DNA from 4 places in the Ohtaekwangia sp. genome. Region 3 is predicted to be linked to each of the others. Evidence: riboswitches for the same ligand, from Rfam matches in the RefSeq annotation. Region 3 holds a riboswitch; each other region holds the start of a gene.
What was found. Region 3 has a riboswitch for S-adenosylmethionine ahead of metH (methionine synthase). Riboswitches for the same ligand answer to the same signal wherever they lie in the genome.

Region 1 (3,184 bases), on a different contig from region 3:
GCACAACAGGTGGCCGATCAGTATAACATCCGGGTTATACGCTACAAATCGGTATATAATCTGCACCATGTTGCCAAAAGCGAAGGTAAATTAGATGAGGCGTTGCATTTTCTGGAGCAGTATATACACATCAAGGAAGCGATTATTGCCACGGATACACACAAAACAGTAAAGAGTTATGAAGCAATATCGAAAGTAAAGGTATTGGAGCTTGAAGCAGAGATACAACGTAGCAAAACCGAGATCATCGAAAAGAAAAATGCAGAACTCGATTCATTTTTTTACCGGGTATCGCACGATTTGAAAGGACCTATATCTTCTTTGCTTGGCTTGAACAACCTGATGAAGTATGAGGTAAAAGATGAAAAGCTGCAGAAGTATATAGATATGTATCAATCACAGATTCTGCGTATCGATAACATTGTGCTTGATCTCATCAACCTCACACGGATGAATCATGCGGAAGTAAACAAAACAAAGATCGATTTTGAAACACTGCTGCACGACTGTATTAACACCTATCAATTTCTCGACAACTTCAAACGCATATCATTTAAAATAGAGATCGAGCCCAACCTGGAATTTTACTCAGAATGGGCCATAGTAAATACTATTTTACAGAATCTCATTGAAAATGCGATCAAGTATTCCATGCCTGATAAGGAGCCAATTGTTCACATTTCCATTGCGCGTGATGAGCAATCACTGATCATTATTGTCACGGATAATGGCATTGGTATAGATCCACTATTGCAGACGAAAGTGTTCAATATGTTCTTCCGCGCCAACGACCGTGTGGAGGGAACCGGCCTTGGGCTATATATACTAAAGCGTGCGGTAGAGCGGCTTCACGGCGATGTATCGTTTAAAAGTGAAGTTTTTCAGGGAACATCTTTTACGGTAAAACTGCCATTTTTTGGCCGCCAGTCTATACTGTAAGGCATTTACTAACGGTTGTATGCAGTTATAACAAAAAAAATTTTCCGGTCGGGCTTGGAAACAACTTTTTCAGGCTCTACGTTTGTGACATCAAAGTCGAATAAGCACTCTTGCTTGATCGATTTATAAAGAAGCGCGGAGAGACAGGCTCTGAGAAGCGCTAGCAACCACTCCCAACAGGGAAAAGGTGCTAAATCCTGACTCCGGTGTGGATGGTCCACGCCGGGAAATATAAACCGATGAAAATGAAAAGCATCATCAACAACATCATTTCAGGAAAAGGCTTGCATAGCCTTCGTGCTTATTTATCCGAGACATTCAACATCATCATTCGTAATTTCATTTGCATGTGCGCCAACAACGCGTGTTGTTGCACGTGCTGTTGCTGTTAATCTTTAAGCGCACCGCTTTCAGCAACACACTAGCCTCACGATCTGCCAGGTGACAGGCACGGTTACGGCTACATCAAAAATTCTTTTTCTTAAAACAATTACGACAACCCAACAAATATATAGTTATGTCAAATTTACATTTCGAAACCCTTCAATTACATGCAGGCCAGGAGATTGATCCCACCACCCGCTCCCGTGCTGTGCCCATTTATCAGACTACGTCCTATACATTCAAAGACTCTGAACATGGCGCTAATCTTTTTGCCTTGAAAGAATTCGGCAACATCTACACGCGCATCATGAACCCCACCACAGATGTTTTTGAAAAACGTATTGCAGCGTTGGAAGGCGGAGTAGCTGCACTGGCTACCGGCTCCGGGCAAGCTGCACAATTTCTTGCCTTGAATAACATTCTGCAGGCAGGCGACAATTTTGTTTCTACTTCATTTCTTTATGGCGGCACGTACAACCAATTTAAAGTTGCTTTCAAGCGACTGGGTATAGAAGTGCGTTTTGCAGAAGGCGATAAAGCAGAAGCATTTGAAAAACTGATCGACAAAAAAACAAAGGCATTGTTTCTTGAAACGATTGGTAACCCCGGTTTTAATATACCCGACTTCGAAGCGATTGCTGCGGTTGCCCGCAAGCATGATCTGCCATTGATAGTAGACAATACATTTGGTGCTGCCGGATATTTATTCCGCCCGATTGAGCATGGAGCCAATGTAGTGGTTGAATCTGCTACGAAGTGGATTGGTGGCCACGGCACCTCTATAGGCGGAGTTATTGTAGATGGAGGGAACTATAATTGGGGCAATGGAAAATTCCCGCAGTTCACAGAACCATCGGAAGGTTATCATGGCTTGAAATTCTGGGAAGTATTCGGTGAAGGAAATCCTCTTGGTTTACCGAATATAGCCTTCATCATCCGCACACGCGTAGAAGGTCTTCGCGACTTCGGCCCCTCACTGAGTCCTTTCAACTCATTCCTGTTACTGCAAGGTTTGGAAACACTTTCCCTGCGCGTGCAACGCTCTGTTGACAATGCGCTTGCCTTGGCACAATGGCTTGAACAACACGATCTGGTGGAGAGTGTAAATTATCCGGGCCTTACCAGCAGCACCTATCACAAGCTCGCTAAAAAATATTTACGCAATGGCTTCGGCGCTGTGCTCTCTTTCACATTAAAAGGCACCAAAGAACACACCGCTAAATTTGTAGACAGCCTGAAGCTCGTAAGCCATCTGGCAAACGTAGGCGATGCAAAAACACTGATTATACAGCCTTCGGCCACTACGCATCAGCAATTAACCGAAGAAGAGCAAATCACAGCAGGTGTATTGCCAACATTATTAAGAATCTCTGCAGGGATAGAACATATAGACGATATCAAAGCCGATCTGCAGCAGGCGTTTGAGAAAGTATACCAGGGCGAATTAGTATCCTAGTTTAAGTTTTAAATAAGCATCCGTCCTCTCTCCTTTACCGGAGAGAGGGAGCGGATGAAGCACTGCCACCACCATGGAAAAACACGATCACACCTTTCATTATCATCATCCATTTGAATTGGAGTCGGGCAACATACTTCCCGGCTTTCAGCTGAAATATACCACACTCGGTAAACTCAACCACGACCGCTCTAACATTGTATGGGTATGCCATGCTTTAACCGGCAGTTCTGATTTTACGGATTGGTGGGGTGATCTGTTCCGTGCCGGAAGTGCTTTCGATCCTAAAGATCATTTCATTATCTGTGCGAATATATTGGGTGGATGTTATGGATCTACCGGGCCTCTTTCAATCAACCCCGAAACCGGCAAACCATTCTACCACAGCTTTCCGCTGATCACCAA
Region 2 (3,184 bases), on a different contig from region 3:
ACTGGCAGGGAACAGCACTATTAAGTCGCTGAATCTTGAAGCTGTCATTTTTAGTCTTTCCATAGGCCTGCTCATTAGCAATGCCACAACACTCCCTGATTGGTTTCGAAGTACACTCTCTACCGAGTTATTTGTCAAGATTGGTCTTGTCTTATTGGGTACCGGTGTAATTTTCACAGATATACTCAAAGCCGGTGGTCTGGGGTTAATACAGGCGCTGGCTGTTGTACTGAGTGTATGGTATTTTGCATACTGGATCTGTCGCAAGCTGAAGCTTGATGAAGAACTTACCATGATGATCTCCAGTGCCGTTTCCATTTGCGGTGTATCGGCTGCTATTGCTACGGCCGGTGCCATACAAGGCGACTCCAAAAAACTCTCGTATGTTATTTCGCTGGTACTTATTGTGGCTATACCCATGATGATCGTGATGCCCTATATCGCCAGCTACTTTCATTTTTCGCAGGAAGTTACCGGTGCCTGGCTGGGTGGTAGCATCGACACCACGGGAGCGGTGGTTGCTTCGGGATCGTTAGTAGGCGACACGGCACTAAAGGTCAGTACGATAGTAAAATTTTCGCAGAATGTATTGTTGGGGGTGGCAGCCTTTGCCATTAGTATATATTGGACGTATACCAACAAAACACAAGCCGATGGCAGTGTAACCAAACCTACACTCGGTGTTATCTGGGAGCGCTTTCCTAAATTTGTGCTGGGATTTGTCGCTGCCTCCCTCCTCTTCTCGTTCATACTGAAAGCCGACACAGTAACCGTTGTAAAAGACAGTTTAAAAAGCATTCAGACGTTGTGGTTCGCCCTCGCTTTTACCAGTATTGGCTTGGAAACAAAATTTTCTGATCTTTTTAACGAAGACAGCAAAAAACCACTTTATGCTTTCCTGATCGCGCAGGGATTCAATATTGTTATCACACTCATTATTGCATTTTTACTATTCAGCTGACAGCATAGCGTGTAGCATTTTCCACAAGTCAATCGCCTGCAAACGCTATATATAGCTTTGAGCACTCTTATATATATAGATCCCACAAACGAGCTGTTTTCATAATTGCTGCCCTAACAACAGTTAGACATCTATATCCTCCTATTAAAAAATTAACACGAAATAGAAGAAAATAAATCGTTGAGCCTTGCATATATAATACCGCCAACATACTTTTGTCTATCGAATTAGTAGACAAATCAATTCCCACCAGATTGATTTTATAGCGAAGAAGGGAGAGAACAGGCTCTGTGAACTTCTGGCAACCAGTCATCCACCAAAGACAAGGTGCTCAAGCCTGCCAATAAAGTTTGGAACTATAAAATCAACCCCATGAAAACGAACAGTTTTTCAACCAGGGCATTCTCTGTTGCGAGATATGCCGCTTCCTTTACACGCTACCACGGTAGTTGTTGCTGTTGTTGTTCCATGTGCTGAGCATATACTATATCTGCGCTCGCAAACCCTTATCATTCGATAAGCACTCATTAACGCTATATGGTTCCGGATACACCGGTCTTAAGGATTTTTTGGTGGAATTTCTTTAAGGCCCGGTGTATACCGTAGCCGCCAATTTCCGGTTGTTTCATTTACCATTTCATTTATAAAAAGACATGAAATCTTTCATTTCCGTATTGATAGTTTATTTCCTGCTGCTCATAGCCAGTGCGAGTGTAGCCCAGGAAACACAGAAAAGCAAAGTGGTGATCACCGGTGTGCGCTTCGCATATCCGCTGGTAGAAAAGTGGATCAAAGACTATAAAACAGTCAATCCTTCTGCAGATATAGTTATCGAGACACGTACTACAACCGATCCGGCCAAGTATGACCTGCTGATCGAAGCATACGAAGCAGAAAAGTCGTTTAAAGATAGTCGCGATTATCTTTACATTGGCCGCTACGCTTTGCTGCCCGTGGCCAACGCGTTTTCCGCTTTCGCCAAGGTATATCATGATAAAGGATTGACAGCCCCGCTGATCAAGCAACTATATTTTCACGACATCCTGGCTGATAAGGATAAGAAGCAGGAAATAAAAGTACCCTATACTATTTACACGCGGCTGCAAAAAGCGGGCGCACCGGTTACGTTCGCACATTACTTTGGTTATGAACAGCAAAACATTTCCGGTAAAGCTATTGCCGGTGCGGATGAGCATTTGATCAAAGCCTTGCTGAAAGATACTACCGGTGTATCGTATGGCACACTCGGACTTCTTTACGATGCAAAAACACGTAAGCCTGCAGCAGGTTTATCCATACTTCCCATCGACCTTGACGATAATGGCCGTGTGAGTGACAGCGAAAAAATATTCGATGACCTTGATGCCGTAATCACACGCCTCGAAAGCGATGAAAAAATCAAAAATATACCGGTAGAGTATCTGCATCTGTCGCTTAGCAAAGTAAATACAAACGCGGAGGCGTTGAAATTTTTACTCTGGGTGATCGACAACAGCCAGAACGATCTTCATGCGTTCGGATACCTGAAGCCGGAGCTCAAGCGCTTCGAGATTGAGAAGGAAAAATTCGAACAACGCGCAGCCGCCCAATAACAGCAACCGGATTTAACAAACTATACTAACAAACAACCTCGCAGCACTCAGAATCGAGCGCTGCATGGTAATCCTTTAACCTTTTAAAAATGAAAAGAATTTTACTGACCACATTCGTCTCGGTTATACTCTCCGGATTTGCCTATGCACAGGAGAAGTTGACCGGGTCTGTTAAAGATGCAGCGGGAGATCCTTTACCCGGTGCTACCATCGTATTGAAAGGATCATCTTCGTATGCTATATCGGATACAGAAGGAAACTTTGAGTTTACACCACCCAAAGAATTTCCGTTTACACTACAGGTAAACCTGGTAGGCTATAAACAACAGGAAGTAGAAATATATGAACTGACCGGCGAACCTACGGACGTTACCCTGCAAATTGAAAATGTGCTGGATGAGATCGTAGTAATCGGTTATGGAGAACAAAAACGAAAAGATATTACCGGCTCTGTTGCTTCTGTCTCGCCTGAGCTGAAAGCCCAGCCGGTGGCTTCGGTGGAACGCTTGCTGCAGGGTGCCGTGGCAGGTGCTGTTGTAACACAAACTTCCGGGCAACCCGGTGGTGGTGTGAGCGTGCAGATACGCGGTAACAATTCTATTACCGCGGGTAGTGAACCGCTATATGTAAT
Region 3 (3,184 bases):
TTACTCTGCCGTATTCTTCTTTAACGTGTTCCTTGATCCAATGCTCCATGTCTTGCCACATGAGGGGAGAATCAATTTGCTCGAGTACACGTACTGATCCAATCTTGAAAGAGCGGGTTTTTATTTTTTTGCCGCCAGCGTACAAGTTTAACTCGGTACTGCCACCACCCACATCAATATGGAGATATGTTTCGTCTGTGAGGTATGAGCTGATGGCCCGATTGATTAGCTCAGCTTCACGGTTGCCATCGATGATGTTGATGGTGATGCCAAATTCCTCCTGTATCTGGTCGGCTAATTCACTTCCGTTATCAGATTCGCGCATAGCCGAGGTTGCGCAGAACATATAGCTGTCTACCTCATAAAGTTCCAACAACAATTTGTAAGCTTTCATAAGCTTCTTGAACTTGCTGATGCTTTTATCACTGATGCGCTGAGTAGTGAACACATCGTGTCCCAAACGAAGCGGAAAGCGTATGTATTCCAGTTTTTTAAATACCGGGTGTGTTTTATCGTTCGTCAGTACAGTAGAAACCTGAAAGCGTATAGCGTTGGAACCGATGTCGATGGCGGCAATTTTCATTCGGCGCGGAGTATAGATGCTGGATAAAGTACAGATAGCGGAGCCGTTAACACAAACGAGAGGTTACAAATACCCGTGGAATATTGGTTCATGGCTGAGGTACAATTTGGTATTGCAAAGATCATGAAATGATTCGTTCGAGATGCAATCTGCAAAGTTAAATTTCAATAAACGTTTGCGGGAAATGGCAACAGGTTTTGGGCCGCCTGCTGAAAGAATGGGTTACACGTTAACTGTTACAGGTTAACCGTTATAAACTCCACCAAGTAACAGTTAACTTGGTAACCTTAACTATTCGTTAACTGATGTTCCTTGTTCGTTATTAAAATTTCACATCGTTACCTTGTTAATTGTTTTCCACTACACGAAAGCCATCTTCGATTAACGTGTAACAGATAACGGCTAACGCATCGCAGCTCGCAGCTTTAAAGTTTTGTAGTTTCCTTCCTATTCATTTTATTTGTGCTTGCTTATCCAGAAAGACTGAGGGACTGGGCCCGATGACGTCTTAGCATCCTATTCCGGAAGGAATGTTGTGCTAAATCCCTTTCACTACAAATACTTGACTTGTGGTGGAAAAGATAAGTAAACCCACCTTACGGGCTCTCTGGATAGCGAATATCAAATTATGGAGGGCTTTATGAAAATCGAAGACATTTTGAAAGAACGTATCCTCGTAATCGATGGTGCTATGGGTACGATGATTCAGCGGTATAAGCTGGAAGAAGAAGACTTTCGCGGTGAGCGTTTTAAAAACCATCCGTCTCCGCTGAAAGGAAATAACGATGTTCTTTCTATCACGCGTCCGGACATTATTAAAGAAATACATCGTCAATACCTGGAAGCAGGTGCGGATATACTCGAAACCAACACGTTTAGTGGTACAACCATTGCCCAGGCCGATTATCATCTGGAAGATGCGGTATATGACCTGAACTATTACTCTGCAAAGATTGCCAAAGAAGTTGCAGATGAGTATACCAAAAAAGATCCGTCCAAGCCGCGATTTGTGGCCGGTGCTATGGGGCCTACCAACAAGACGGCTTCACTTTCTCCGGATGTAAATAACCCGGGCTATAGAGCGATTACGTTCGATGAGCTTGCCCTTGCATTCAAGCAACAGGCAAAAGGTCTTATAGACGGAGGCGCAGATATACTGCTGCTGGAAACGATTATTGACACACTTAATGTGAAGGCTGCCCTGTTCGCGATACAGGAGTTGTTTGATGAAATTGGCAAGACGTTACCCGTGATGGTGTCAGGAACGATTACCGATGCAAGTGGAAGAACATTATCCGGGCAAACTACAGAAGCGTTCCTTGTGTCTGTATCGCATGTGCCATTGTTAAGTATAGGATTGAACTGCGCGCTTGGTGCGAGCCAGTTGAGACCGTATCTACAGGTGTTGAATGAGAAGGCGCCATTCTTTGTGAGCGCGTATCCAAATGCAGGGCTTCCCAATGAGTTTGGACATTACGATCAAACCCCCGAAGAGATGGGTTCGCAGGTTGAAGTATTTCTCAAGGAAGGATTGATCAATATTGTAGGTGGTTGCTGCGGCACTACACCCGATCATATTAAACTCATAGCATCCATAGCTGCTAAATATAAACCACGACTAATACAGACTTCAGTAGCAGAAACTGTAAACTGATAGTCATATATATACAAAAAAATCATCCGATATATAGTCGAAAGCTAACCTCGAATAATAAAGCAACATCCTGCGAAAGCAGGCTTTGATAATTGACCCACCCATGGATTACAGATTGAAATTAAGTGGCCTTGAAGCAATAGAAATTACACCGCAGTCGAATTTTGTTAACATTGGAGAACGAACGAATGTAACAGGTTCGGCAAAGTTTCTGAAGCTGATTAAGGAAGATAAATTTGAAGAAGCATTGGAAGTAGCACTCGACCAGGTGAGGGGTGGAGCGCAGGTGATTGATGTGAACATGGATGAGGGGATGCTCGACTCCAAAGCAGCCATGGTCAAGTATCTGAACTTAATGGCTTCTGAACCGGAGATTGCAGTTATACCCGTAATGGTCGATTCATCCAAGTGGGAGGTGATCGAAGCCGGATTGAAATGCCTGCAAGGTAAAGGCATTGTAAACTCCATCAGCTTAAAATCAGGAGAAGAAGAATTTATTCGTCAGGCAAAGCTGGTGAAGCGCTATGGAGCTGCTGTAGTAGTGATGGCATTCGATGAACAGGGACAAGCCGATACATACGAACGAAGAATATCGATTTGCAAGCGCGCCTATGATATCATGGTGAACGTAGTAAAGTTCCCTCCGGAGGATATCATTTTCGATCCGAATATATTTCCGGTAGCTACCGGTATAGAAGAGCACCGTAACTACGCACTTGATTTTTTTCGTGCTACCAAATGGATACGCGAAAATTTACCGGGTGCACATGTGAGTGGTGGTGTAAGCAACGTGTCGTTCAGCTTTCGAGGAAATCAGAAAGTGCGCGAAGCAATGCACTCTGCCTTCCTGTATCATGCTATAAAAAATGGTATGGACATGGGTATTGTAAACCCAACGATGCTGGAAGTATACGATGAGATCGACAAAGAGCTGCTGGAGCGTGTAG
Region 4 (3,184 bases), on a different contig from region 3:
GCCTAAGACATGCTTAAATCTGTATCTCTTCTTTCCCGGAAGGAAGACTGGAAGGCAACACCCCAAACTGTCAGCGTTTTTTAATCCAATAAAAATACTTTGCTATGAAAATCAATGTATTATTCATCATCGCAGCGCTCACCCTTCCGATAAAAGAATATGCACAAACCGCCATCAATAAGTCCATCGCTGTGCAGCCGGGCCAAAAGATCGCGATGCACTTTGATTACCCGGAGCTGATCCGCGTTACCACCTGGGACAAGAATGAGATATCCGTACAGGGAACGGTGAGTATAAACGGTGGCGAAAGTGACGATGCTTTTACCCTGGAAACATCCACAACGGGCAATACCGTTACTGTGCGTAACGAGATTGCCAATATGAAGAATCTTCCCAAACGATATACTATATATGATGGTGCACAGAAAATAGTATTCAAGAACCAGGAAGAGCTCAGGAAATACCAGGACCAGAACGGTAAGAGTAAATTTGACCGGATGAGTTGTGGTATTGACATGGAAATATTTCTGGAGATTAAAGTTCCACGCAACATGGAGACACGCATCGAGTCGATTTATGGAGTTGTTGAGATCAAATCATTTACAGGTCCGCTAACGGTAGCCGCTACCTATGGTGCCGTAGATGCTTCACTCTCTGAAAGTGCCACCGGTGAGCTGACAGCGGAAACTAATTATGGAGAGATTTATACAAACCTCAGCGCCAAATTTGGAGGCGATGTTTCGAAGAATGAAAACTTCCACACATACGTATCAGCAAAACCCGGTAACGGCCCGCGCTATAGTTTCGAATCGAAATACGGCAATGTATACCTGCGCAAGGCCAATTAACCAACCCATGTTTGCAGCATACTATATTCATTGAGAAGGTTTGGGTTAGATCTATTCATGAACCATTAGCGATGCTGCATCATTTCAGGAGTAAGAGCCTGCCGCCTGGCAGGCTCTTCTGTTTTACGTCAACGTATTAAACATTAACCTTATCCGGCTGACAAAAAAATTTTCACAAAAATGTTGTGCATTAAAATTCAATACCTACATTTGTCTATCGATTTAGTAGACAAATCAATTACACCAAATTGATTTTATACAGAAGAGGGAAGAGAATAGGCTCAATGAACCTCTAGCAACCTACCGGCCGTGAGGGCCGAAAAGGTGCTAAATCCTACCAATAAAAAAATTGGAACTATAAAATTTAACGTAATATGAAACACAGGAAAAATTTCTTCGTTCGTAGTAACATGTCCCCGCAGGCTATCAACATGAACCCCCGAATGTGCAACTGCTGTTGTTGTTGATTCAGTCTATCCTTTATCCCCTATATAGTTTATTGAACAGTTCTACTCTGAAAGAGCAGGCATCGGTATGAGTATGTCTTTTCGTTAAACCAAGAGCAAACACGAAAAGCAGAAAAGTAAACGCCCATTCAATACTATGTAAACACGGAACATTAAACATCGAACACCTTAAATATTTAAACATCATGGCTACTTATAAAAAATTCACTTTCGAAGGCACATTAACAAAAGAACAAATTGACTTCTTCCAGAAGAATGGCTTCATTCACTTTGAAAACTATGCATCACGCGAAACGGTTGAAGAGATTATACACTCTACCGAGCAGGTGCAACGCCGCTGGGTTGAAAACAATGTGCAGAAAATAAATGGTGTGCCCATTAAATATGGTGTGGATGAAAATGGTAAAACCATTGTACAACGCTTTGCCTTTACCAATCAACATAGTGAGGCGGTAAAAAACTTCGCTAACAATTCGGCCCTGCAGGCTTTGAAAGTATTAATGCCGGAAGGTGCACGCCTCGGGCTGGAAGAAAAAGACGGAGTCGTATTCAATCATTATGTAAATACGGAAGGCAGTAACTTCTATCACATGGGATGGCATACCGATAGTGCCCGGGATATTTTCTACGGTAAAAAAGTAGCCCCCATGCTGAACATCGGTTTTTACCTGGACGATTCTTCTGCCGATAAAGGCGGGCTGCGCGTATTGCCAGGCACACACAAACAAGGGCTTTGGGATTTACTCTTCCGTAAAAAATATTATTTAAATAATTACGATGACAAGAACGAAGTGCTGGTCGATGCAAAGGCTGGCGACTTGGTTATTCATGACGGAAGAATATGGCACCGTGTAGCTCCTTCTCCCCTTACCGGTGCTGCAAGCCGCAGACGCGTAATGTATATACCGATGATCGTTGGAAAATATAACCCGAAGACGGAGAAGAGCAGCACACCACTATATCTGCACCTTTTACCGCTGGTAGGCAGTAAAAAACATAAGAACCTGATACCTGCTTTTCGAAAAGCGGCATAAATTCTGATGTGTTACCGACTAATTAAAACTACAACCATGCATTCATTTTTTGAAAAACCAATCGGCATTATTTACGCACACCCCGAACAATACAATCCGCTGTTTGAAAAATTATACAGCAGAGGTATTGCATTTGAAACGATAAACCCCGCAGACCATTTATATGATCCTGCTCAATACGAAGTGCCTTACAGTCTTGTATTCAACGATATGAGCTCGCCTCCCTACTTTACACACAACGCATTGGGTATAGCACAAACGACAGAGTATGTAAAGCATGTAGAGAAATTGAATGGCACGATTAACAGCAGCAAAGTGATGAACGGATCGCGTGCTACAGAAATACTCAGCACCAAATCGCGACAGCTTTCGGTGTTTGCATCGTTGGGAATACCATTTCCAAAAACACGTATCGTAAGCAGCATTGACCAACTGCTTGCAACGGGGAATGAGCTGAGCTTTCCGATCCTGCTCAAGAGTAACGGACTGAATGATCACATTACAACCACACGCTTCGACTCGTTCAGCGCGCTTGTGAATGCAATCATCAACGACACGTTACCAGTATATGGCGACAAGTCATTTGTAATACAGGAGTATATATCACCGAAAGGGAATTATATTGTGCGGGCAGAGATTCTGAAGGGCGAGTTGCTGTATGCTTCAAAAGTATACCATGCCGGCGACCAGGCAGATGCATGGTCGATCGAAGTAAAGTCGAGCGTCTTTACGCCATCGCTGGAAATCACTCAAGCGATCGAAAAAGTAGCACATGCTTCATTGCTGGACACTGGTAGTATCGAATATGTTGTTGATCGCAAAAGTAACAAAGTAT

Region 1: it holds a riboswitch for S-adenosylmethionine, as region 3 does, so the genes downstream of both, V7Q33_RS14825 (O-acetylhomoserine aminocarboxypropyltransferase/cysteine synthase family protein) here and metH (methionine synthase) in region 3, are expected to answer to the same signal.
Region 2: it holds a riboswitch for S-adenosylmethionine, as region 3 does, so the genes downstream of both, V7Q33_RS17950 (hypothetical protein) here and metH (methionine synthase) in region 3, are expected to answer to the same signal.
Region 4: it holds a riboswitch for S-adenosylmethionine, as region 3 does, so the genes downstream of both, V7Q33_RS17935 (phytanoyl-CoA dioxygenase family protein) here and metH (methionine synthase) in region 3, are expected to answer to the same signal.

Annotation. Positions count from the first base shown of each region.
Region 1 is NZ_DAIQRQ010000035.1:40,016-43,199, reverse strand. Features, by position in the region: gene V7Q33_RS14830 (tetratricopeptide repeat-containing sensor histidine kinase) at 1-939, shown strand, start outside; SAM riboswitch class I at 1,060-1,177, shown strand; gene V7Q33_RS14825 (O-acetylhomoserine aminocarboxypropyltransferase/cysteine synthase family protein) at 1,457-2,779, shown strand; gene V7Q33_RS14820 (homoserine O-acetyltransferase family protein) at 2,853-3,184, shown strand, end outside.
Region 2 is NZ_DAIQRQ010000052.1:8,130-11,313, forward strand. Features, by position in the region: gene V7Q33_RS17945 (YeiH family protein) at 1-961, shown strand, start outside; SAM riboswitch class I at 1,219-1,326, shown strand; gene V7Q33_RS17950 (hypothetical protein) at 1,615-2,553, shown strand; gene V7Q33_RS17955 (SusC/RagA family TonB-linked outer membrane protein) at 2,643-3,184, shown strand, end outside.
Region 3 is NZ_DAIQRQ010000003.1:122,961-126,144, forward strand. Features, by position in the region: gene V7Q33_RS02570 (Ppx/GppA phosphatase family protein) at 1-583, opposite strand, end outside; SAM riboswitch class I at 1,051-1,171, shown strand; partial or broken gene metH (methionine synthase) at 1,224-3,184, shown strand, end outside.
Region 4 is NZ_DAIQRQ010000052.1:4,137-7,320, forward strand. Features, by position in the region: gene V7Q33_RS17930 (hypothetical protein) at 105-848, shown strand; SAM riboswitch class I at 1,100-1,212, shown strand; gene V7Q33_RS17935 (phytanoyl-CoA dioxygenase family protein) at 1,501-2,349, shown strand; gene V7Q33_RS17940 (ATP-grasp domain-containing protein) at 2,386-3,184, shown strand, end outside.